Regions from separate parts of the Ochrobactrum sp. A-1 genome, predicted to be linked through region 2. Evidence: predicted binding sites of a transcription regulator. Region 2 holds the regulator's gene; the other holds the start of a gene.
The links. The regulator LexA, encoded in region 2, represses DNA repair genes until DNA is damaged. The targets are predictions, from matches to a motif close to TGTTCNNNNTGTGTTCNG.
Positions count from the first base shown of each region.

Region 1: the regulator LexA is predicted to act here: its motif matches at 2,371-2,388, upstream of MKS82_RS20210 (DNA polymerase IV).

Region 1 is NZ_JAKVQC010000007.1:480,724-491,706, forward strand. It holds gene MKS82_RS20190 (PleD family two-component system response regulator) at 1-697, opposite strand, end outside; gene MKS82_RS20195 (response regulator) at 721-1,092, opposite strand; gene MKS82_RS20200 (DUF3572 domain-containing protein) at 1,287-1,574, shown strand; gene rnk (nucleoside diphosphate kinase regulator) at 1,629-2,057, opposite strand; gene MKS82_RS20210 (DNA polymerase IV) at 2,405-3,742, shown strand; tRNA gene MKS82_RS20215 (tRNA-Cys) at 3,874-3,947, shown strand; tRNA gene MKS82_RS20220 (tRNA-Asn) at 5,275-5,349, opposite strand; gene MKS82_RS20225 (hypothetical protein) at 5,518-5,802, shown strand; gene MKS82_RS20230 (helix-turn-helix domain-containing protein) at 5,872-6,681, opposite strand; gene MKS82_RS20235 (metal ABC transporter substrate-binding protein) at 7,024-7,926, shown strand; gene MKS82_RS20240 (manganese/iron ABC transporter ATP-binding protein) at 7,923-8,828, shown strand; partial or broken gene sitC (iron/manganese ABC transporter permease subunit SitC) at 8,825-9,103, shown strand; gene MKS82_RS20250 (Tn3 family transposase) at 9,152-10,983, opposite strand, start outside.
Region 2 is NZ_JAKVQC010000003.1:105,533-116,515, forward strand. It holds gene gltA (citrate synthase) at 1-804, opposite strand, end outside; gene gltX (glutamate--tRNA ligase) at 1,034-2,455, opposite strand; gene MKS82_RS02095 (ComEC/Rec2 family competence protein) at 2,717-5,230, shown strand; gene lexA (transcriptional repressor LexA) at 5,333-6,055, opposite strand; gene MKS82_RS02105 (molybdopterin molybdotransferase MoeA) at 6,295-7,509, opposite strand; gene moaC (cyclic pyranopterin monophosphate synthase MoaC) at 7,594-8,070, opposite strand; gene trpC (indole-3-glycerol phosphate synthase TrpC) at 8,074-8,874, opposite strand; gene trpD (anthranilate phosphoribosyltransferase) at 8,891-9,910, opposite strand; gene MKS82_RS02125 (peptidyl-prolyl cis-trans isomerase) at 9,929-10,983, opposite strand, start outside.

The DNA.
Region 1 (10,983 bases), on a different contig from region 2:
CCAGTCTTGTGCGCTCTATGGTCCGCAATTGTGAACACAGACGAAGCGGATCGTAATAAGTAAAACTAGCTGAAACGACGATACTGTCGTAATCCGTATCTATCGCCCGGATCAAAGCGGTGTTGGCATCGCTGGCTACATCGACACGATAGGTCTCCCCTAGAATGAGACGAAGGCGCGCCGCCGCGAGCTCATCTTCATCAACAACGAGAATGCGGGCCACCTCATCTTTATCCGCATAATTCCCGCCTATCTTGCTTGCCAGCAGCGTTTCCACCTCCGCATCCGCAACTGTACCCGTCCGCTGAAAAAGTTCGTCAGAGACCAGTTTTAGCCGCGCCAGGCTCTTCACACGTGACAATAGCTGAAGATCGCTGACCGGCTTCGACAAAAAGTCGTCAGCACCCGCTTCTAGGCCCCGAATCTTGTCCTCGGCGCTATTGAGCGACGTCACCATGACAACAGGAATATTGGATGTCCGGGGATCGTCCTTCAGGCGACGACATACTTCGAAGCCGTCCATCTCCGGCATCAGTATGTCGAGGAGGACAACGTCAATCTGCCCACCCAGGCAAAGCTCGATGGCTTCAGGACCGCTATAAGCCGTCACAACCTCATAATATTCGGAGAGCAGCCTTGCCTCGAGGAGCTTTACATTGGAATCCACATCGTCAACGACGAGAATTCGTGCAGTCATGATGCCCCTCGCCCTAATTTCCGCTAAGCGTCGCCCAGATAGGATTTGATAGTTTCGATAAAACGAGGCACCGATATCGGCTTGGATATATAGGCTTCGCAGCCACCTTGCCGAATGCGTTCCTCGTCCCCCTTCATGGCAAATGCCGTTACCGCAATAACCGGAATGTGTCGTAACTCGTCATCATCCTTCAGCCATTTTGTGACTTCCAGCCCCGACACCTCGGGAAGTTGTATGTCCATGAGAATCAAATCAGGTCGATGTTCGCGCGCAAGGTCGAGCGCCTCGAGCCCGTTTCGCGTTCGAATGGTCTCATATCCGCTGGCTTCGATAAGATCGCGAAACAACTTCATATTGAGTTCGTTGTCTTCGACAATCATCACGCTTTTCGGCATCGAAAATTCCTTGGTCCTATTCCCTGCAGCAACCCGGCATTTGCTCGATTTTCTTATCCGCCAGAAAGTCCCCACTTCTTAGACTGCGGATAGTTTAACCTCATTTCATTGATGAAAGGCAAATAATTCCATTGTTCCTCGACTAAGCGGCAGTTACACATTCGGCAAAGCAACAGAAAAAACGGAGAAACCACATGAAAACGCTGATGAGCCAAGCGGATGCGGAAGCGATCGCTATCGAAGCGTTGGCATGGCTGGCGCAAGACAAGGATCTGCTGCCTCGCTTCCTCGCTCTAACGGGCATTGAGGCCGCGTCAATCAGGCAGGCAGCACGTGAACCCGGCTTTCTAGCCGGTGTATTACAGTTTTTTCTGACACATGAGCCGACACTACTGCGCTACTGCGAAGACGCAGGACGTGACCCAACAACAATCGAAAAAGCTCTGGCGTATTTGCCTGGGGGGCTAAACCAGCATCTCTAGCTCCGCGCCCCGATCAATTGTACTAAAAGCCCGGGTTCCCGGGCTTTTTATTGATTATTCAGCGGCAGGATGTGCCACAGCCTCCTTAGCTTCGTTCGAAACAGACAACACGTTCAGCTCATGTTGCTTGCCGTCGCGTGCCGTCCAGGAGATTGACTGGCCAGGTGCAAGGCCGATCAGGGCTGTGCCAATCGGCGTCAGAATTGAGATTTTGCCTTGTGCAATATCTGCCTCGCCCGGATACACCAATGTCACCCGGCGTTCTTGCCCGTCATTGGAACGAAACTCAACCGTAGAACCCATGTGAATAACATTTTGCGGCAAGCGCTTCGCGGGTACGACTTTCGCGCGGTCAAGTTCAACCATCAATTCCTCGGCGATCTCCTCGAGACGTTCCGAAACATTGGTGGCCAGCCCCATCAGGCGTTCATAGTCGATTTCGCTGACAACGATATTGGGCTTCTTGCGATTCTTTCCGCTCATGGCGAGTGCTCACTGCTGTTGAAAGGTAATAAGTCTCCGCGCTGTTTGGGCACGAAGCTGTTCAGATTGATTTTGGCGAAAGCGCTTATTTGAAATCCGCTGTTGGACAAGCGGCGTACCGTCCCCCGGAGTCCCCCTGCGCTAGGCAGAACTCGAGGGTAGCTATCCCGTGATCGGATGGACCCGATGGAGTATGGATGCAAAACGGTTGTTCATGATGCTAAACTTGGTGATATTCCCGGCAATGTCAAGTGTAAGACCAATCGCATCATATATCCCGGTGGCACTCCAACCTTTCGATGTTATAAAAGGATGTTCCTTTTATGTTCATCAGACGGTTCGTCCTCATGGTTGACACCATTGCAACTAACAATCCGGAAAAAGGTGTATGCCGCGATTGCCTTGCACCGCAGAAATCGGACACAGGCAAGCGATGCCATGCATGTGGTAGCCCTCGCCTTCTGCGCCATAAAGAGCTTTATAAGCTCTCTCTCGCACATATTGATTGCGACGCTTTTTACGCGTCCGTTGAAAAGCGGGACAATCCGGAGCTGCGGGACAAACCACTCATAATTGGCGGCGGAAAACGCGGTGTTGTATCAACCGCCTGCTACCTCGCTCGTATTCACGGCGTCCGATCTGCCATGCCTATGTTCAAGGCGCTTGAAGCATGTCCTGACGCCGTCGTCATCAAGCCCAATATGGAAAAATACGTTCGCGTTGGCCGCGAAATACGGCAGATGATGCGCGATCTGACGCCACTCGTCGAACCTCTGTCAATTGACGAAGCTTTTCTTGACCTGAGTGGTACAGAACGCCTGCATAAGGCGCCACCTGCCACCGTTCTCGCCCGATTTGCCAAGCGAGTAGAAGACGAAGTTGGAATCTCGGCATCCATAGGGCTCTCTTATTGCAAATTTTTGGCGAAGGTCGCATCCGATATCGAAAAGCCGCGGGGATTTTCTGTCGTCGGCGAAGCAGAAGCGCTAACTTTTCTGCGGGATCGACCGGTCAACGCCATCTGGGGCGTCGGCAAAGCCTTTGCAGCCAAGCTGGAAAGCGACGGTATTCGATTTATTGGCCAACTACAGACGATGGAAGAAGGAGCCCTTATGAAGGCCTATGGCACTATGGGCCAGCGTCTCTATCGTTTATCCAGGGGCTTGGACGGCCGCAGGGTCGAGCCAGATCACGACATGAAAAGCGTTTCAGCAGAGACGACATTTAATAACGACCTGTCGGAAGCAAACGATCTTGTTCCGATTCTTCGCGCGCTTTCAGAAAAAGTCTCGCGGCGGCTGAAAGCAGGTGGAATAGCCGGGCGCATTGTAGTTCTGAAGCTGAAGACACATGATTTCAAATCGCGTACGCGCAATCGGCAGCTTTCCGATCCGACCCAGCTTGCAGACAGAATATTCCGTCAAGGAGTACAACTCCTTGAAAGGGAGCTGGATGGAACACGGTTTCGACTGCTTGGGATTGGAGTTAGCGAACTTTCCTCAAGTGAGCGCGCCGACCCGCCTGATCTTGTGGATACGCAGGCAACCAAACGCGCCGTCGCCGAAAATGCCGTCGACCAGCTGCGTAACAAGTTTGGCGTAAATGCTGTCGAAACAGGCTACACTTTCTCTAGAGGCAATCTGGCGCGCCCTCAGATGCCGCCAGATCGAGACGAGCAGCCGTGAACCACAAGGATGCGAATAAACCCCTGTAGAAATTTTCTACATTTGGCTCTAACCGCTTGACGAGGCCGATCTGTATCAATAATGGAACGGGCCAAGGCGTTGCCAACTGATTTGGCGATAGCTTTACGGAAGGCCTCGTGGCGGAGTGGTTACGCAGAGGACTGCAAATCCTTGCACCCCGGTTCGATTCCGGGCGAGGCCTCCAAATTTTCCATAATAAAATCAACTGGTTATAGAGATTCGAGCTTATATTGATGTGGCTAGCCGTGTCGCATCTCGTTGCAAGCCGATTCCCATAAATTGTAAAGTACGCCTGCTACGCTGGAGCAGAACAATGGTTGTTATTGCATTTGACGCAGTAGACAAATCCGATTGCTCTCGTACTATGGTACGCACATGACCATTAAAACGCTATTGGAAGATCACGAGGTTCTGTCCAATTAGGTCACACTTATAGGCACGACCAAGAGCCGCAGCTACCTTATTCGAGGCGCTTCATACAACTATCAAATTAGTTGAATAAGCATATGAGCGCAGACTGCTAGCACAAACGCCGCAGCGAATCCGGATTCGAGACGAAAATACCAAGGCATCGTTCACTCTCCAATTATGGTTAACAAACAAATAACCAACGCGTGGAGAACGATTTGGTTCAATACGCACTAGCAAGAGTGAACCTGCATTCACGTAGAGATCATCACGGATGAAAGATATTCTGCGGTTTGCAACTGATCTATAGCAGGCGAATTGGTATAGTGTGGTCAATGACTTCCCAAGGCAACGATCCACGGGCTGGGGCTATATCCTGACACTGGAACGCTTCGTTTAGTCAACAGGGTCCTCAGATTATCAAACCCACAGGAACGCTGCGGCAGATGGAATTCTGTACTAAATTCAGAACAAGCCTTTGCTTAGCCGCTCGCGCCACCCAGCCGCCTCACCCGCCACAATCAAGCACCCCGCTCTTGCCTACGCCAAAGGATGCGCCCGCTCTCCCCGCTTGGCTGATTGACGCAGAATCGAAACGTTGAACTTTCTGAAGACGAAGTCTGTCTTTACATGGACTATATAACAGCGGAGACTGAACGCACTCGAGGTCGCCAAGCTCCCTCGTTCCCGCCTTTGTTGCCAAGCCACGGCTTGAGAACGATTATGCGGCACTGCGCACAAATACATCGCCCCGCGCAAGCGTTGATCCGTACCCTTATTGGTCCCGTAGCTCAGTTGGACAGAACAACGGTCTTCTAAGCCGATGGTCGGTGGTTCGAATCCTGCCGAGATCGCCAAGTTACTACGATCTCGCTAACCCTCGCCTTTCACCAAGGCAAGGAAACCAAAACTCGAAGATAACTCGCGTGGTGACCACGGGTATCTAATGATTATCAAGGCACCACGACTGATGCTGATTCGGTCGCAATTCAGATCTAATCGCTTGGCTCTTTAAGAGCGCTAAGAAAAACGGGTAAGGAAAAATGGAGCTACTATCGCGAAATCATTTTCGCTAAACAAGACAGCTACTTACAAGAAGTAGATGGCTCCCCGGGCCGGATTCGAACCAGCGACCAACCGGTTAACAGCCGGTTGCTCTACCGCTGAGCTACCGGGGAACAGGTGCTCGCTGCGTCAGCGAGGTGGCGTATAGCAAAAGGATTTCGTGTTTGCAAAGGGCTAAATCCATTTTTTTTCATCTTTTTGCATTATGTCCTCGAAACCCTATATTCTCTGGGATGTTTTTCTCCTGTGAATTGTAACATACCAGTCTAAGAGATGCGCCTGTGAGTGATCAATACGCCGAAACACCTCGAAAAAAAGCTATCCTGATTCTCGGTAGGCGAATCCCTATCCCGCAAACGGTCGCGATGCGTCGCATGCTTGGCGGTTCACTGGTTATCGGCGGTTCGCTTGGTTTTCTTCCGATTCTCGGTTTCTGGATGCTCCCACTCGGACTCATCGTCCTTTCACACGACTCTCACCGCGTTCGCCGTTGGCGTCGCAGAAGTGAAGTTCACATTTGGCGCAAATGGATCAAACGAAAATCAAGTAATAATTATATTGAGTAAATATTATTTGATAAAAATCATAACTATGCCAAAAATCATTGAGTATATAATGATTTATCCTTTTAAATTTTACCTCCTCAGTTCACCGGGCGTCAGCTGACGATGCTTCCGTAAGGCTGTCGTTAAATGACTTTGGCTGGAAAAATTCAAATGACGCGCAATCTCGCTTATTGGCATTGATGTCTCTTTAAGGCACCGCTCAGCCTCATCGAGCCTCAGCCCCAGCAGATACTGATGAGGCGTCTGCCCAAAACTGACTCGAAAACACGTTGAAAAATGCCCTGCTGAAATTCCTAAGAATGCGGCCATATCAGGAACCGAAAGAGATCTACGAAGATTCTGGTTGAGATAAATTTCGATCTGTTGGCGCGCCAGCTTGCTTAACCCGGCTTTACTATCGATTAAAATGCGATCGTTCCGCACGCCGCGCGCTATCGTGTGCATCAGAACCAAGCTGAGAGCATTCAGATAGGATTTGTCGTGTCCGTCGCGCTGGCAAATTTCATCCCAGATCATATGGGATATTGGTAGGCACTCTTTGCATAACGATCTTAAAACGCTCCCATTGTCATCAACTCTTCCGAAGAATGAATTTTCCAGAAGGAAGTCCTGCAGAACCCACCCATCAAGTTGCCCGATTATTATTTCCACCGGCTCGGACCAGTTGATTGATAAATCCGTCGAAGCCGGAATGATGAAAACGGTTCCGGCTGAACAGCTAGACGTTTCATCCGTCGGCACAGAAGAGAACCATCTTAGGTTGCGCGCATATTCTCGAAGGATAATGATCGTCGTCTCATTTCCGCGATATGTCGCTAGTCCGATCGGGGTGGTAGTGCATGTCAAACCGCACCTCGTCACACTCCTCTGTGCATCCATAGAGCCCTCCCCTAAAATTCCTGTTTTGCTGAAACAATCAACGACAATCAATCGCTAAGCCCTTCATCACTTCAGTCGAACCACCTGAAAACGAAAACTAAAAACCCGCAACTCCCATAAAATTTTTGCAATTGTTCCATCGCTTTTTGCTTATCTAGAAATACACTGCACCCAAGTTCAAAGGCTGCACTTTTATACAATCTATACGTGTATTTTTGATTTGCAATCGGAATTCTGCGTATTGAATGTCGATCATTTAATGCAAATGATTTGCAATAGCACTTGCTTGCAGAACAGTGATCAGTTATGCAGCTGCAACTGATTAGCAATAAGGATTAAACTATGCTGCAACGTATATTGCGAACAACGGCTCTCAGCCTCATAAGTGGAGCGTTTCTCTGGACGAGCGCCAATGCTGCTTTTGCGGAGAAATTCAAAGCTGTGACGACATTTACCGTTATCGCTGATATTGCCCAGAACGTTGCTGGCGACGCCGCAACGGTTGAGTCGATCACGAAGCCGGGTGCAGAGATTCATAACTATCAGCCAACCCCCGGCGACCTGATCAAAGCGCAGGATGCCAAACTGGTTCTCTGGAATGGTCTTGGGCTGGAACTATGGTTCGAAAAATTCTTCTCACGTCTCAAAGACATTCCGAGTGTAGTTGTCTCTGACGGTGTTGAGCCGATCGATATTAGCGAAGGGCCTTATAGCGGCAAGCCAAACCCGCACGCATGGATGTCGCCCAATGCGGCTCTAATCTATGTCGATAATATACGAGATGCATTCGTTAAAAACGATCCCCAAAACGCTGATATCTACAAGGCCAATGCCGAGACTTACAAGGCGAAGATTAGGGCCACAATCGATCCCATCCGAGCTGAACTGATGGCTATTCCAGAAGACAAGCGCTGGCTTGTTTCCAGTGAAGGTGCATTTTCCTATCTCGCGCGGGATTTCGGTCTGAAGGAGCTTTATCTCTGGCCAATCAATGCCGACCAGCAAGGTACTCCTCAACAGGTGCGAAAGGTGATCGATGCGGTACGTGAAAACGGCATTACGGCTGTCTTCTCGGAGAGCACCGTCTCCCCTGCTCCAGCCGAGCAGGTGGCCCGCGAAACCGGCGCAAAATATGCCGGCGTTCTTTATGTCGATTCCCTTTCAGAACCTGATGGCCCCGTACCAACTTATATCGACCTCTTGAAGGTCACTTCGGGTACGATTGCTGAAGGCCTCAAACAATGAATGCTCACGTGGACCTTCACGCAAAGACCTCCGTCGCGCCGAATAAGAGCGCGACCGATGGTATCCATGTGAGGGAGGCGACCGTCACATACCGCAACGGTCATACGGCTCTGCACAATGCAAGTTTCGCAATCCCAACCGGAACGATTACAGCGCTCGTCGGCATCAATGGGTCCGGCAAGTCGACCCTCTTCAAGGCGATCATGGGGTTTGTGAGGCTCGCCAAGGGCGAGATATCCATTCTCGGAATGCCGGTTGGAACTGCGCTCAAGAAGAACTTTGTGGCTTATGTCCCACAAAGTGAGGACGTTGACTGGAACTTTCCGGTTCTCGTCGAAGATGTCGTCATGATGGGCCGCTATGGCCACATGGGCATGATGCGCATCCCGCGCCGCTCTGACAAGGAAGCAGTAGAGAAAGCGCTTGCTCGCGTGAATATGCTTGAGTTTCGCCATCGGCAGATCGGGGAACTTTCGGGTGGACAAAAGAAACGGGTGTTTCTCGCGCGAGCACTCGCACAAGACGGGCGCGTCATTCTTCTGGACGAACCCTTCACTGGTGTAGATGTAAAGACCGAAGAAGCGATCATCACGCTTCTTCGCAGTTTGCGAAATGAGGGGCGCGTGATGCTGGTTTCGACGCACAATCTCGGCAGTGTTCCTGAATTCTGCGACCGAACGGTATTGTTGAAACGAACGGTTCTTGACTACGGACTGACCGCTGAAGTGTTCACACAGGCAAATCTCGAAAAGGCTTTCGGCGGGGTGTTGCGCCATCTCGTACTCGGCGCGACCGATCGTTCAGGTCGGGCTGCAGTCAGTGTTATCACAGACGATGAACGCCCGTTCGTTGTTTATGAAGGTGAGGACTCCGCCACCAGCAAACGGAGCCAGGAACAATGACCCTATTGCTTGAGCCATTCAGTTATAGCTACATGCTGAATGCGATGTGGGTTTCGGCATTGGTTGGCGGTGTCTGCGCCTTTCTTTCAGCTTATCTCATGCTGAAAGGTTGGTCGCTCATCGGCGACGCCCTTTCACATTCCATCGTTCCCGGCGTCGCTGGCGCCTATATGCTCGGACTGCCCTTCTCCATTGGAGCCTTCTTTTCAGGTGGCCTCGCTGCAGCGGCAATGCTTTTTCTCAACCAGCGGACAAAGCTGAAGGAAGATGGCGTCACGACACGAAAGTGTTGGATCTGTCCGACTTTTGAGAACGTATGGTGATCACGCTGCGAGGATAGATGTTTCGCGCCGCAATGGCCTGAGATCAACGCCGTCTGTTGGGGTCCAGATGTAATCGCCGGTGAGACTGATGTGCTGCCAGCCGAGTGGGGTAATGTGTTTGATGATGTCAAGCGGCGTGGGAATGCCCTCGCGGTTGAGCTCGGCGAACGCCGGTTCGAGATAGAGTGTGTTCCAGTAGACGATGGCGTTGATTAGCAGGTTCAGTCCAGATGCTCGGTAGAACTGGCTCTCGAAAGTCCGGTCGCGCAATTCTCCGAGGCGATTGAAGAACAGTGCGCGGGCCAAGGTGTTCTGGGATTCGCTCTTGTTGAGGCCGGCCGTCGCGTTCCTGCGCATTTCGGGGTTCTGCCACCACTGGGGCAGAAAGATGGACCGATTGATGCGACCGAGATCGCGTAGCGCCAACGCCAGTCCGTTCTGGCGTGGGAATGCGGACAGCTTTGCCAACAGGGTCGAAGGCCGAACCTGCCCGGAACGGATCGTCGTGACCAGCCGCAGGATGTCGTTCCAGTTTGCCTTGATCCGCTCGACGTTGATGTGCTCGCCAACGAGCGGCGCCAGGTTTTCGGGAGGCGCGTCGCCCGGGAAGAGATAGAGCTTGCGATCCTTGAGACCGCGCAGCCGAGGCACAATCTGGAAACCAACGAGATGGCAAAGGGCGAAGCTCATATCGCTTACCCCGCCGGTATCGACATAGTGGGTTTCGATGGCGAGATCGCTGCCATGATAGAGCAGTCCATCGAGGACATAGATGGCTTCGCTCGCATTGGCATTCATGGCGATGATGTAGAAAGCGCCGTACTGGTCAGAGGTGAACCGGTAGAATTTGGCGCCGGGGTTGGGACCATAGCGGCCGTTGAGGTCGCCGATCGCCTCGGCGTGTCCGCCCGCCGGAAAATACTGGCCATCGGAGGATGACGTTGTTCCATCGCCCCACAAGCTTGCCAGAGGCAATTGCCTCTGGGCGTTGACGAGAATGGCGTGCGCGGCCGTGTAACCTTCCTCGCGAATATGCCAGTCGTGCGCCCAGGCGAGTTGGCGCATCGTAATGCCGGGGGAAACGTCCGCCATTCTCGTGAGACCGAGATTGATGCCGTCCGCCAGGATGGCGGTGAGGAGCGCAAGCTTGTTGTCGGCCGTCCGACCGCTGCGCAAATGGGTAAAGGCGTTCGAAAATTCCGTTCGGGCGTCAACCTCGAGCAAAAGGTCAGTGATGCGGATCGCAGGCAGACGGCTTTCCACCTTTAGCTTCAGCGACTTGGCGATATCCGGAAACATAGCCTTGTGCGGCGTGACGCTAAACCCCGCCCCGGTCAGTTCTACATCGTCGAGCTCGCCGGCTGCGGCCAGACGCGAGAGGTCAGCCAGTCCATCGTTCAGCAGCTGGCGCTGTTGGCGAAGATAAGTCTCGACATCGGTATCAACGGCGATTGGAAGCGCTCCTTCCTCACGCATCAGCTCGAATGTCGGCGTGGGAATGAGAAAGCTTTCGAAAGACTGGAAGCGTTTGGCTCCTTCCACCCAGATATCGCCCGCATCGAGCCGGCGCTTCAATTCGCTGAAAAGGCAAAGCTCATAAGCCCTGCGATCAATCTTTCCATCTTTGAGTATGAGAGGCATCCAGCCCTTCGGCGCAAAGGAGATCGGTGCCTTGTCGGGTATGGTCCTTTTGCCCGTACGATATAGACCCGCGACCACGGATAGCGCCCGCAAGAGGTTCGCCGCCACTGCGTGACCGCGGAACACGAGAGTGGAGAGAAACTGTGGCGCCAGTTTCCTGATCGTCGGATAGCGCTGGAGCATTTCGATTT
Region 2 (10,983 bases):
TGCGCCGCCATGGGCAGGACCCCACAGGCAGGCAACGCCGGCAGCGATACATGCAAATGGATTGGCGCCAGAAGAACCGGCGAGACGCACGGTCGAGGTCGAGGCGTTCTGCTCATGATCGGCGTGGAGGATGAAGATTCGGTCCATAGCGCGAGCCAGAACCGGATTGACCTTGTAATCTTCGCATGGAACGCCAAAGCACATATGCAGGAAGTTCGATGCAAAATCGAGGTCGTTCTTCGGATACATGAACGGCTGGCCGATATGGTATTTGTAAGCCATGGCAGCAAGCGTCGGAACCTTGGCGATCAGACGGATCGAAGCGACCATACGCTGATGCGGATCGGTGATGTCGGTCGAGTCATGATAGAAGGCCGACATTGCACCAACGCAACCGACCATCACAGCCATCGGATGGGCATCGCGACGGAAGCCCGTAAAGAACTTCGTCATCTGTTCGTGGATCATCGTGTGGCGCGTCACACGATAGTCGAAGTCAGACTTCTGGGTTGCCGTCGGCAATTCGCCGTAGAGAAGCAGATAGCAGGTTTCCAGAAAATCACCGTGTTCGGCGAGCTGATCGATCGGGTAACCGCGATAGAGCAGCGTGCCTTCATCGCCATCAATGTAAGTGATCTTGGATTCGCACGATGCAGTGGACGTGAAGCCCGGATCGTAGGTGAACATCTGGGAATTCTTGTAGAGTGGACCGATATCAACGACGTCTGGTCCGACAGTGCCTTGTCGCACAGGCAGGTCGAATGTTTTGCCTTCTAGTGTAAAGCTGGCTGTCCTATCTGACATCGTGTTTCCTTTCATGTCCACTTTGCCGCCCGCACGACGGCAGAATTGTAATCGTCGTTATAATTTGTCTTTTATCTTTTGGCATGGTCCCCGGCTTGCGGGGGCCATCAGCGTTTCACGCATTATCCTAACGATTTTGCCCGTCAAACTATCCCAAACGGTTCGTGATGCAATGCGTAATTTGAACTATTTACGCCGGTTTTGTCACGTCAGCGTGAATGTTTCCACCTTAACCGATTTGATCGCGAATACGTCCAAGTGACTCTTCGCGTCCAAGGACGAAAAGCACGTCGAACACGCCCGGAGAGGTGGCGCGACCAGTCAATGCTGCACGTAGGGGCTGTGCAATCTTGCCCAGTTTCAGCCCGGTTTTCTCTGCGTGAGTCCGTACGACCGCATCAAGTGATTCAGCGGTCCACTCTTCAGCTGCTTCCAAATCCGGGAGAACGGATTTAAGGACGGAGCGGCCTTCCTCATTCAGGAGCGAAGCTGCCTTCTCATCAAGGTCGAGCGGACGGTCTGCGAAGATAAACTTCGATCCGTCGGCCAGTTCCACCAGAGTTTTGGCACGATCCTTGAGGCCCGGCATAGCGGCGAGCAATTGTGCGCTGCGCTTGTCGTCCAGCGCGTCCGCAATTTCCTTGCCGCCTTCGATTTCTGGTAGAACAGCGATAAGTGCATCGTAAAGCGCCTTGTCGTCGCTGGCGCGCATATAGACGCCATTGACTGCCTCAAGCTTCTGAAAGTCGAAGCGGGCCGCGCCCTTGTTGATGTCCTTCACGTCGAACCATTCGATCATCTGTTCGGTCGACATGATTTCGTCGTCACCGTGGCTCCAGCCGAGACGTACCAGATAGTTGCGCAAGGCCGCAGGCAAATAGCCCATCGCACGGTAGGCATCCACACCCAAAGCGCCATGTCGCTTGGAGAGTTTTGCACCGTCTGCACCATGAATAAGGGGGATATGCGACATTTGCGGCACGTCCCAGCCCATTGCATCGTAGATGACGGTCTGTCGCGCAGCATTGGTCAGATGATCATCACCGCGAATGATGTGCGTCACACCCATATCGTGATCATCGACAACGACTGCATGCATGTAAGTCGGCGTACCATCGGAACGCAGAATGATAAAATCATCCAGATCCTTGTTCGGAAAACGCACGTCACCCTGCACGGCGTCCTGCACGAGGGTTTCACCTTCCTGTGGAGCCTTGATCCGGATGACCGGCTTTACGCCAGCAGGCGCTTCAGACGGATCACGATCACGCCAGCGACCGTCATAACGCGGCGGGCGGCCTTCGGCCCGTGCTTTCTCACGCATTTCTTCCAGCTCTGCTGGCGTAGCATAACAATAGTATGCCTTGCCACGAGCGACGAGTTCTTCTGCCACTTCGCGATGACGAGGTGCGCGTTCGAACTGCGAGATGGCATCACCGTCCCAATCCAGGCCCAGCCAGGTCAGCCCATCGAGAATGGCAGCCGTAGCGGCGTCTGTGGAACGTTCCCGGTCGGTGTCTTCGATGCGCAACAGCATCTTGCCGCCATTGTGCTTGGCATAGAGCCAGTTGAACAAGGCAGTACGCGCACCACCAATGTGCAGATACCCCGTGGGCGAGGGGGCAAAACGGGTAACAACCGGTTTCGACATGATAGCTCCACTATGACATGCGCCTTTTAAGAGCAGCGGCAAATGCCGAGACACTAGCGCAAACTTGAATTCTGACGCCTGCGGGAGAAACTCCGGCAGGTAATCGGGGTCCACGATGCGAACCCACTCGATTTCGGCTGCGGTTCATGTAGCATAGGCAGCAATGTGCGCAAGGGTTTCGCATCCCTTTCGTGCTGATGTGCCGTCGTTCTTTCGGGGTATTTTGACGGTTGGGGCTAACTTTTGCGGTCAGGCGGGGGCATGACAGGCATCAGGGAAGCGAGCGATGTAAACGAACGGGCGCTTGTCAGAGGCATGCCCGACGGTTTGGTGCGCGCACTGCTGCCAGAGGTCTGGCCCCACAATGAAACGGAACTCCAGGTAAGTCCTGAGTCGGTCAAGCCGCCTGTACTGCGCCTGCGTGAACGCTTCCTCTCTTTTCCCTTCGTTGCGGCGGATCAGGTCTGGACCGCAATCGAAACTGAAGAAGGACGTGGCATACTCTTTCTTCTGCTGCCGGTTTTTGCCGGTATTGGCGCGATCATCTATTTTACGCTCTCATTCGAGCCTGCATGGACACCACTTTTGTCCACGCTCGGGATCGCCGTAGTATTGCGGATTGTGACGCGCAGACAATTCGCCGCTGCGCAAGGCGTGACATTGGCGATCGCTCTGCTGGCAGGGCTTTTGGTCGGCAAATGGGAGACGGAACGCCGTGCGACACCGATGCTGGGCTCCGATGTGGCGACACGCGTAACGGGCCGGGTTGTTGCTCTTGAATACCAGGATAACGGCAGCTGGCGGATAACGCTTGATGTGCTCCAGACCGAACGCCCCAAACTCCGTTTTCCGCCCAAGCGCATCCGCGTCAATGCAAGGGACATTCCTGCATCGACGGTGATCGGCGGCGGACTGACGGGTTGTGCCCGATTGCGGACCCCTTCAGGCCCGGTTCGCCCCGGCAACTATGATTTCTCGTTTCACGCTTATTTCAATGGGATTGGCGACAATGGTTTCTTTCTCGGAACACCCAAAGTGGCGACGGTTTCTCCGCCAGATGAACTGACTGCGGAAATTTCCCAGTGGATTGCCATGTTGCGTGTTCGGGTGTCTGAACGAATCGAGGAAGTGATAGGTGGGGAGGATGGCAGTGTCGCCTCGGCACTCGTAGCAGGCACGCGGGCGGGGATTAGTGAGCAGACGAATGAAGATCTGCGCAAAGCGGGGCTTGCGCATATTCTGTCGATCTCCGGCTTGCATATGGCGCTTGCAGCCGGAGTCGTCATGCTGACGTTGCGATCTCTTTTCGCTCTTTTTCCGGCTTTCAGCGTGCGGCATCCCGTGAAGAAGTATGCGGCATTTCTCTCCCTGCTAAGCTGTACTTTCTATCTTGCGATGTCGGGTGCGGATGTGGCGGCACAACGAAGCTATGTAATGATCGCGGTCATGCTTGGTGCATTGCTGGTGGACCGTGCTGCTATCAGTATGCGCAATCTGGCGATCGCGGCCATGGCTATGATTGCAATCTCGCCGCATGAAATATTGGGGCCGAGTTTTCAAATGTCTTTTTCGGCTACGGCCGCGTTGATTGCAGGTTTTGCCTGGTGGAGCGAGCGGAACGCGATCGGGCAGGTTGGAGCGGGAAAGCGTGGGAAGGCCACCTATGGCTTCGCTGGAAAAGTCCTGAAGCCTATCACAGCTGCGGCTGGTACTTCACTCATTGCCGGACTGGCGAGCGGGATTTTTGCAGCTTATCATTTCAACAACACAGCGCCGTTCGGCTTGGTAGGAAATGTCCTCGCTGAGCCCGTAATAGCTCTTCTCGTAATGCCGTTTGCCGTCTTCGGCCTTGTGTTGATGCCATTGCAACTGGACTGGGTGCCTTTGCAGATAATGGGCTGGGGTATCTTCGCTGTCAGACACATTGCCTCTTTTGTTGCGGCGTGGTCCCCCGATGGCAATCCCGGCGCCATGCCTGCACTCACTCTCGTTTTCTGGACCATTGCGCTTGTTCTGGCTGTTGTTCTGTCGACGAGATTGAAGGTGTTGGCGCTGCCCTTCATCGTTCTTGGGTTCGCTGCTTTCGTCAGGGAACCTTTTCCCGACATCGTGATATCAGAAGATGCCAAACTGGTTGGAGTCCGACTGGCTGATGGGAGATTTGCAGTCAATCGGAGCCGTCCGTCGCAATTTACAGTCGATAATTGGAAAACAGCATATCTGGTCGAAGAATTCATTGCACCGCCATCGGGTAAAAACAGAAAACGAACCGATGCGGACGGGTTCGAATGTGAAGATGGATTGTGCACGATCAACTTGCGCGATGGCCACACACTGGCCTACACAGCAGATATCGCAATGCAAGAGACCGCCTGCAACATCGGCGATGTGGTCATTCTCGCTGTTCCTGGCAAGGAATCTTCGTGCGGGCGCTCAACAACTCTGAGCATCAGTAAACGCGATCTGGCGCTAAAGGGATCTGTGGAGATAAGACTCGGAAAAACAGAAGAACAAAACCGAACTCATCAGGCCTTATCCTTAATTTCTCCCAAAACAACGAAAGCTGAGGCGGCGTCGCCAACATCTGAACTGCAACAGGACAGCCGGATAACATTTGCTGTCGATACACCGAGCCGTCCCTGGCATTTGCATCGCATCCATTCACGTCCGGCACGCGGTTTAGCGGAACGCGAGTACAAACCAAAATCCCGTTCTGCCCAAAATGCAGCAAGCTGTTCATCAGACGCCAATGATGATGCAAATCGCTGCGAATGATCCCAGAAGGCTCCCGGCTAAAAGGGAACTTTGGATACGTCCTATCTCTTTGCTTTACGCATTTTCCAGCGCAAAGCCGTTTCTCTTTTTGCCGGAAACATCTTAATAGCGGCGGATCAGGCCAACGAGCTTGCCTTGAACGCGCACTCGGTCGGGGCCGAAGATTCGTGTCTCATAGGCAGGGTTGGCTGCTTCGAGCGCGATGGATGCACCCTTACGACGAAAGCGCTTCAACGTGGCTTCTTCGTCATCGACGAGAGCGACGACGATTTCACCAGGATTTGCGGATTCGCCACGCTTGATGATGACTGTGTCTCCATCGAAAATTCCGGCATCGATCATTGAATCGCCTCTGACCTCGAGAGCGTAATGCTCACCCGCACCAATCATTTCTGGTGGAAGGCTGAGGGAATGGGTCTGATTCTGGATGGCTGAAATCGGCACACCAGCAGCAATTCGCCCCATGACCGGCACGGAAACAGTTGCGGACGTGTCGTCATTCGTGGCCACAGGGGCAGGGCGCAACGGTGGAGGCGACGGCGCTTTGCCAAGGCTGCCTTCGATAACGCTAGGAGCGAACTTCTTTTGTGCATTGAGCCCTGGAGCAATAGAATCCGGCAGGCGCAGGACCTCAAGCGCACGTGCTCGGTTCGGCAAACGACGGATGAAGCCACGTTCCTCCAGAGCGGTGATCAGACGATGGATACCCGATTTTGAAGCCAGATCGAGCGCTTCCTTCATTTCATCGAAAGACGGGGGAATGCCCGTTTCTTTTAGACGTTCATGAATGAACAGCAGAAGCTCGTGCTGTTTACGGGTTAACATGCGCGACACCCTCCCGGCCAAGAATCGAGAAAAACAAAACCAGAACGAACACTATATGTTCCAGTCTTGTTCTGCAATGGTTTTAAAATCATTAACGCTTGAGCCGAGAGCGAACGGAATGCCATGCTTGCAGAGCTTTATTTGCAAGTCAGGGCAATGTGAAGTTAAAATAATTTATAATTTACAATAGATTATATGTTGTTCTTCATGCATTATCGAGGTCGAACGTTGTGTCAAATCTATAGCATGAGGACACGGCAATCGTCGCCGACCGCAGCTTCTGGGGCGTTCTCATCCCTGATGAGAAGTGCTTTCGAGCCGACGAGAGCCGAAAGCATAGACGAATCCTGGATTGGAAATGGCTTTGCTATCAGAGTTCCATCCGGGGTTGATTCGATTGTAGCTCGGATATAATCGCGGCGGTGGTCATTCGCAGGTAGGGTAGCGCCCAGCTTTGCGGTCCGGATATCGGCATCGAGGCTGGTTCCGGCAAGCTTGGCGACAAGCGGACGGAGAAAGACAAGGCTACAGACGAGACTCGAAACGGGATTGCCTGGCAAGCCTATGACATGCACAATTTTGCCGTTCACACTGATGCGTCCGTACATCAGGGGTTTGCCCGGCCTCATGGCTATCTTCCAAAAATCGAGATTGACCCCCAATTTCTGAAGCGCACCATGCACAAAATCCCGGTCACCGACGGACGCGCCGCCAATCGTAACCAGAATGTCGATGCCACTTTGCAGGCTGTCTGCTATTGCCTGTTCGATCTTGGCAGGATCGTCCGGAATAATCCCCTTATCTTCAGGGCTGCCGCCCGCTCGCCTTATGATTTCAGCGATTCCGACACTGTTTGACGCAACAATCTGGTCTTTTCCGGGTGTTTCACCCGGCGCGACAAGCTCATCACCGGTCGCGACGATTGCTACCTTGGGTTTTTGGAATACGTCGATTTTCGCGTGTCCGCTTGCAGCGGCGAGCGACAGGGCAGCGGCATCCAACTCACGTCCGCTCGAAATGACGATATTACCAGGCGAAAAGTCGAGCCCCGCGCGGCGTATATGCCGTCCCGGCTCTATTCCTTCGTGAACAGTGAGCCGGTTACCCAAACGCTCGGTGTGTTCCTGAATGACAATTGTGTCTGTGCCTTTGGGCAGTGGCGCGCCGGTGAAAATGCGAACCGCCTGTCCGATCCCCAATTTGCCCTCGAAGCGGTTGCCCGCCGCCGATTCACCGATGATGTCGAAATCAACTGGATAAGAGATGTTGTCCGGTGCGATCAGGGCGTAACCATCCATTGCCGACCCGTCGAAAGGCGGCTGGAGAAAATGCGCCAGCACAGGTGTTGCAACCACGCGCCCGCCCGCATCGGACAAGGTGACTTGCTCTTTGCCGTGCGGTTCCGCAGATTTCAGGATGCGGGCCAGTGCTTCATCGACCGGGAGAAGGGACATGGTGTTTCCTCTCGAACTGAATTGTGGACCCGTTTAGAGCATAAAACCTGTCTGGAAGAATTGATCCAGAACAAGGTTCAGCGATTATGCCGTCCAGTCACCTGATTTGCCGCCGCTTTTTTCGGTAACGCGGATGCCGCCGATCTCCATATGTTTGTCGACGGCTTTGGCCATGTCATAGATGGTAAGACACGTTACGGAAACGGCAGTGAGGGCTTCCATTTCCACGCCAGTGCGTCCTTTGAGCTTGGCGAGTGCGCGAACGCGCAAACCGGGTAGTGCCTGATCCGGTTCGATTTCGACAGCGACTTTGGTCAGCATAAGCGGATGGCAGAGGGGAATCAGGTCGGCGGTCTTTTTTGCCGCCATGATGCCTGCCAGACGCGCAGCGCCAATGACGTCACCCTTCGCGGCATTGCCTTCCAGAATGATCGCCAGCGTTTCCGGCTTCATTCTGACTGATCCTTCGGCTGTGGCTTGGCGTTCGGTTTCATCCTTCGCCCCAACATCCACCATATTGGCAGCACCAGTCTGGTCGATATGGGTGAGCTTGGACGTCATCGGTCAGGCCTTGCCGGTCAGGAGTTCACGGGTAGCCGCAGTGACATCTTCCCGGCGCATCAGGCTCTCGCCGATGAGGAAGGTCCCGATTCCGGATTTTTCCAAACGCAGGCAATCTTCGTGTGTGAATATGCCGCTTTCACCAACCAGAACACGATCGGAAGGTGCCATTCTCGACAGGCGTTCCGACACGGCGAGATCAACCTCAAACGTACGCAAATTGCGATTGTTGACGCCGAGCAGACGCGACGAAAGCTTCAGTGCGCGTTCCATCTCGGTTTCGTCGTGAACTTCGATGAGTGCATCCATGCCAAGATCGAACGCGGTTTCTTCCAACGCCTTTGCCAGATCGTCATCGACGCTAGCAAGAATGATCAGAATGCAGTCCGCACCCCAGCTACGCGCTTCATGCACTTGGTAGGTATCGAACAGAAAGTCTTTGCGCAGGGCTGGGAGACTGCAAGCGTTACGCGCTGCTGTCAGAAATTCCGGTGCTCCCTGAAAGGACGGCGTGTCAGTCAGTACGGAAAGACAAGCGGCACCGCCGGTCTCGTAGGCTTTTGCAAGTGCTGGCGGATCGAAATCAGGGCGGATGAGGCCTTTCGAAGGGCTTGCCTTCTTGATCTCGGCGATCAGTGCAAATTCACCAGCAGCGCGTTTGGCCTCCAGCGCGCTGAGGAAACCGCGCGGCGCTTCCTGATCCTGTGCACGCGCCTTGAGATCGGCGACGGTGCGCTCGGCCTTGGCTGCGGCGATTTCCTCGCGCTTGTAAGCCTCGATCTTGCGCAGAATGTCGGTGGACATGACTTAATCCTTTCCGTCAGGCAGCTTTGTTGTTCGAAACGGCAATTACCTTCTGCAAGACAGCAAGTGCAGCACCGCTGTCGATGGATTGCGCTGCGAGAGCGATGCCTTCTTTCAGATCCTTCGCTTTGCCTGCAATGACGAGTGCTGCGCCTGAATTGAGCAGGACGATATCTCGATAGGCATTTTTACTACCTTCAAGCACGCCGAGCAAAGCCTTGGCATTCAGTGAAGCCTCGCCACCCTTCAGTTCTGCCGGATCGCAACGACGGAGTCCAACTTCTTCCGGCGTGATTTCAAAAGTACGGATTTGACCATTTTCAAGAGCGGCAACTTGTGTCGTGCCAGCGGTGGTCATTTCATCAAGCCCGTCGCCGTAAACCACCCAGGCTGCTTCGGAGCCTAGTTCCTTGAGCACTTCAGCCAACGGTACGAGCCATTGCGGCGCAAACACGCCAACAAGCTGACGCTTGACACTGGCCGGATTGGAAAGAGGGCCAAGGAGATTGAAGATAGTGCGTGTTCCGAGTTCGACGCGAGAGGGACCAACATGGCGCATGGCGGAGTGGTGCATCGGTGCAAACATGAAACCGAGGCCGGCTTCGGTGATGCTGCGGCCGATGATGCTCGCGTCGGCCTCGATATTGATGCCGAGAGCGGCTAGCGCATCGGCGGCACCGGAACGTGAGGAGAGGGCGCGGTTGCCATGCTTGGCGACAGGAACACCAGCACCAGCGACAACAAATGCCGAGCAGCTTGAAACATTGTAGGAACCCGACTGGTCACCACCGGTTCCGACAATATCGATTGCGTCGGCAGGAGCTGAAACTGCCAGCATCCGCGAGCGCATGGACGCAACCGCACCGGCAATTTCTGGTACCGTTTCACCGCGCACGCGCAATGCCATCAACAGCCCGCCGATCTGCGACGGAGTTGCTTGTCCCGACATCATTATATCGAAGGCGGTCCTGGAATCCTCAAGCGAAAGCGGCTCGCCTGATGCGGCTTTCGCGATATAGGGTTTTAGATCAGCCATTTTTGATGCCCACCGTCCTTAAAACGCCAGAGCGTTGTTGATGACGGCCTGATTTATCTTCACAGGGTACTGCTTCTGTAGTTCGCCGACGAGCTGTTCGAGAACATCGTCCGAGAGCGATGTGGCCAGATACTTCTGCTGCTGTTCCGGAATAGCTTCCGGACCAGCTCCTGCGGGTTCGGTTACTTCAACAACCTTGAACAGAATCTGGGCATCGTCCGAAGGTGCTGCAGCGCTCCCGGTGAAACCATCTGCTCCACGGAAAATCTGAGCCGCTGCGGCCGTTCCGATATCGGCATCGTTGGTCGTGCGGACAACACCACGCTTGGTCTGCTTCTCAACACCCATTTCGGAGGCAATCGTGTCGAGTGTCGCACCGCCGTCGAGGCGCTTCTTCAGGTCTTCCACCCGCTGGTTGAGGCGCTTGACAGCTTCCTCGCCCTTCCATGCCGCCACAACCTTGTCCTTGACCTCGTCGAGCGTACGTTCACGTGCCGGAGTTACGCCGTCGATCTGGTACCAGAGATAGCCGATATTACCCATGGTCAGGGCATCGTTGTCAAAACCCTGATCGGCCTGGAAAGCAGCAGAAAGCAATGCTTCGGAATTTGGTAGTTGAACGGGATTGCCGGAAGGATCGTTGCCCTCGGCATCAACGGCTTCCACGGTAACGGATTTGAGGCTCAGTTTCTTTGCCACATCAGCCATGGATGCGCCGTCGGAACGATCCTGTTCGTAGGAATCATGAATGCCGCTGATGCTGCTTGCCGCGATATTATTTGCAAGCGTGGTGCGAATTTCACCTTCAACTTCAGCCAGCGGCTTCACATGGGCCGGTTCAATCTGTGTCACGCGCAGGATAACAGGACCAAAACTGCCCTTGACGACTTGGCTCACGCCATTTTCTGAAAGTGCAAAAGCTGCATCGGCAACCGCCTGATCGGGAATAGCGGATTTTTCAAACGAACCAAGTTTCAAGTCGTCTTCTGTTTTGCCTTGTTCCTTGCCGATATCGACAAAGCTGGTTCCCGCGGCGATTTTCTGCTGGGCAGCTTCAGCTGCGGCTTCATCGG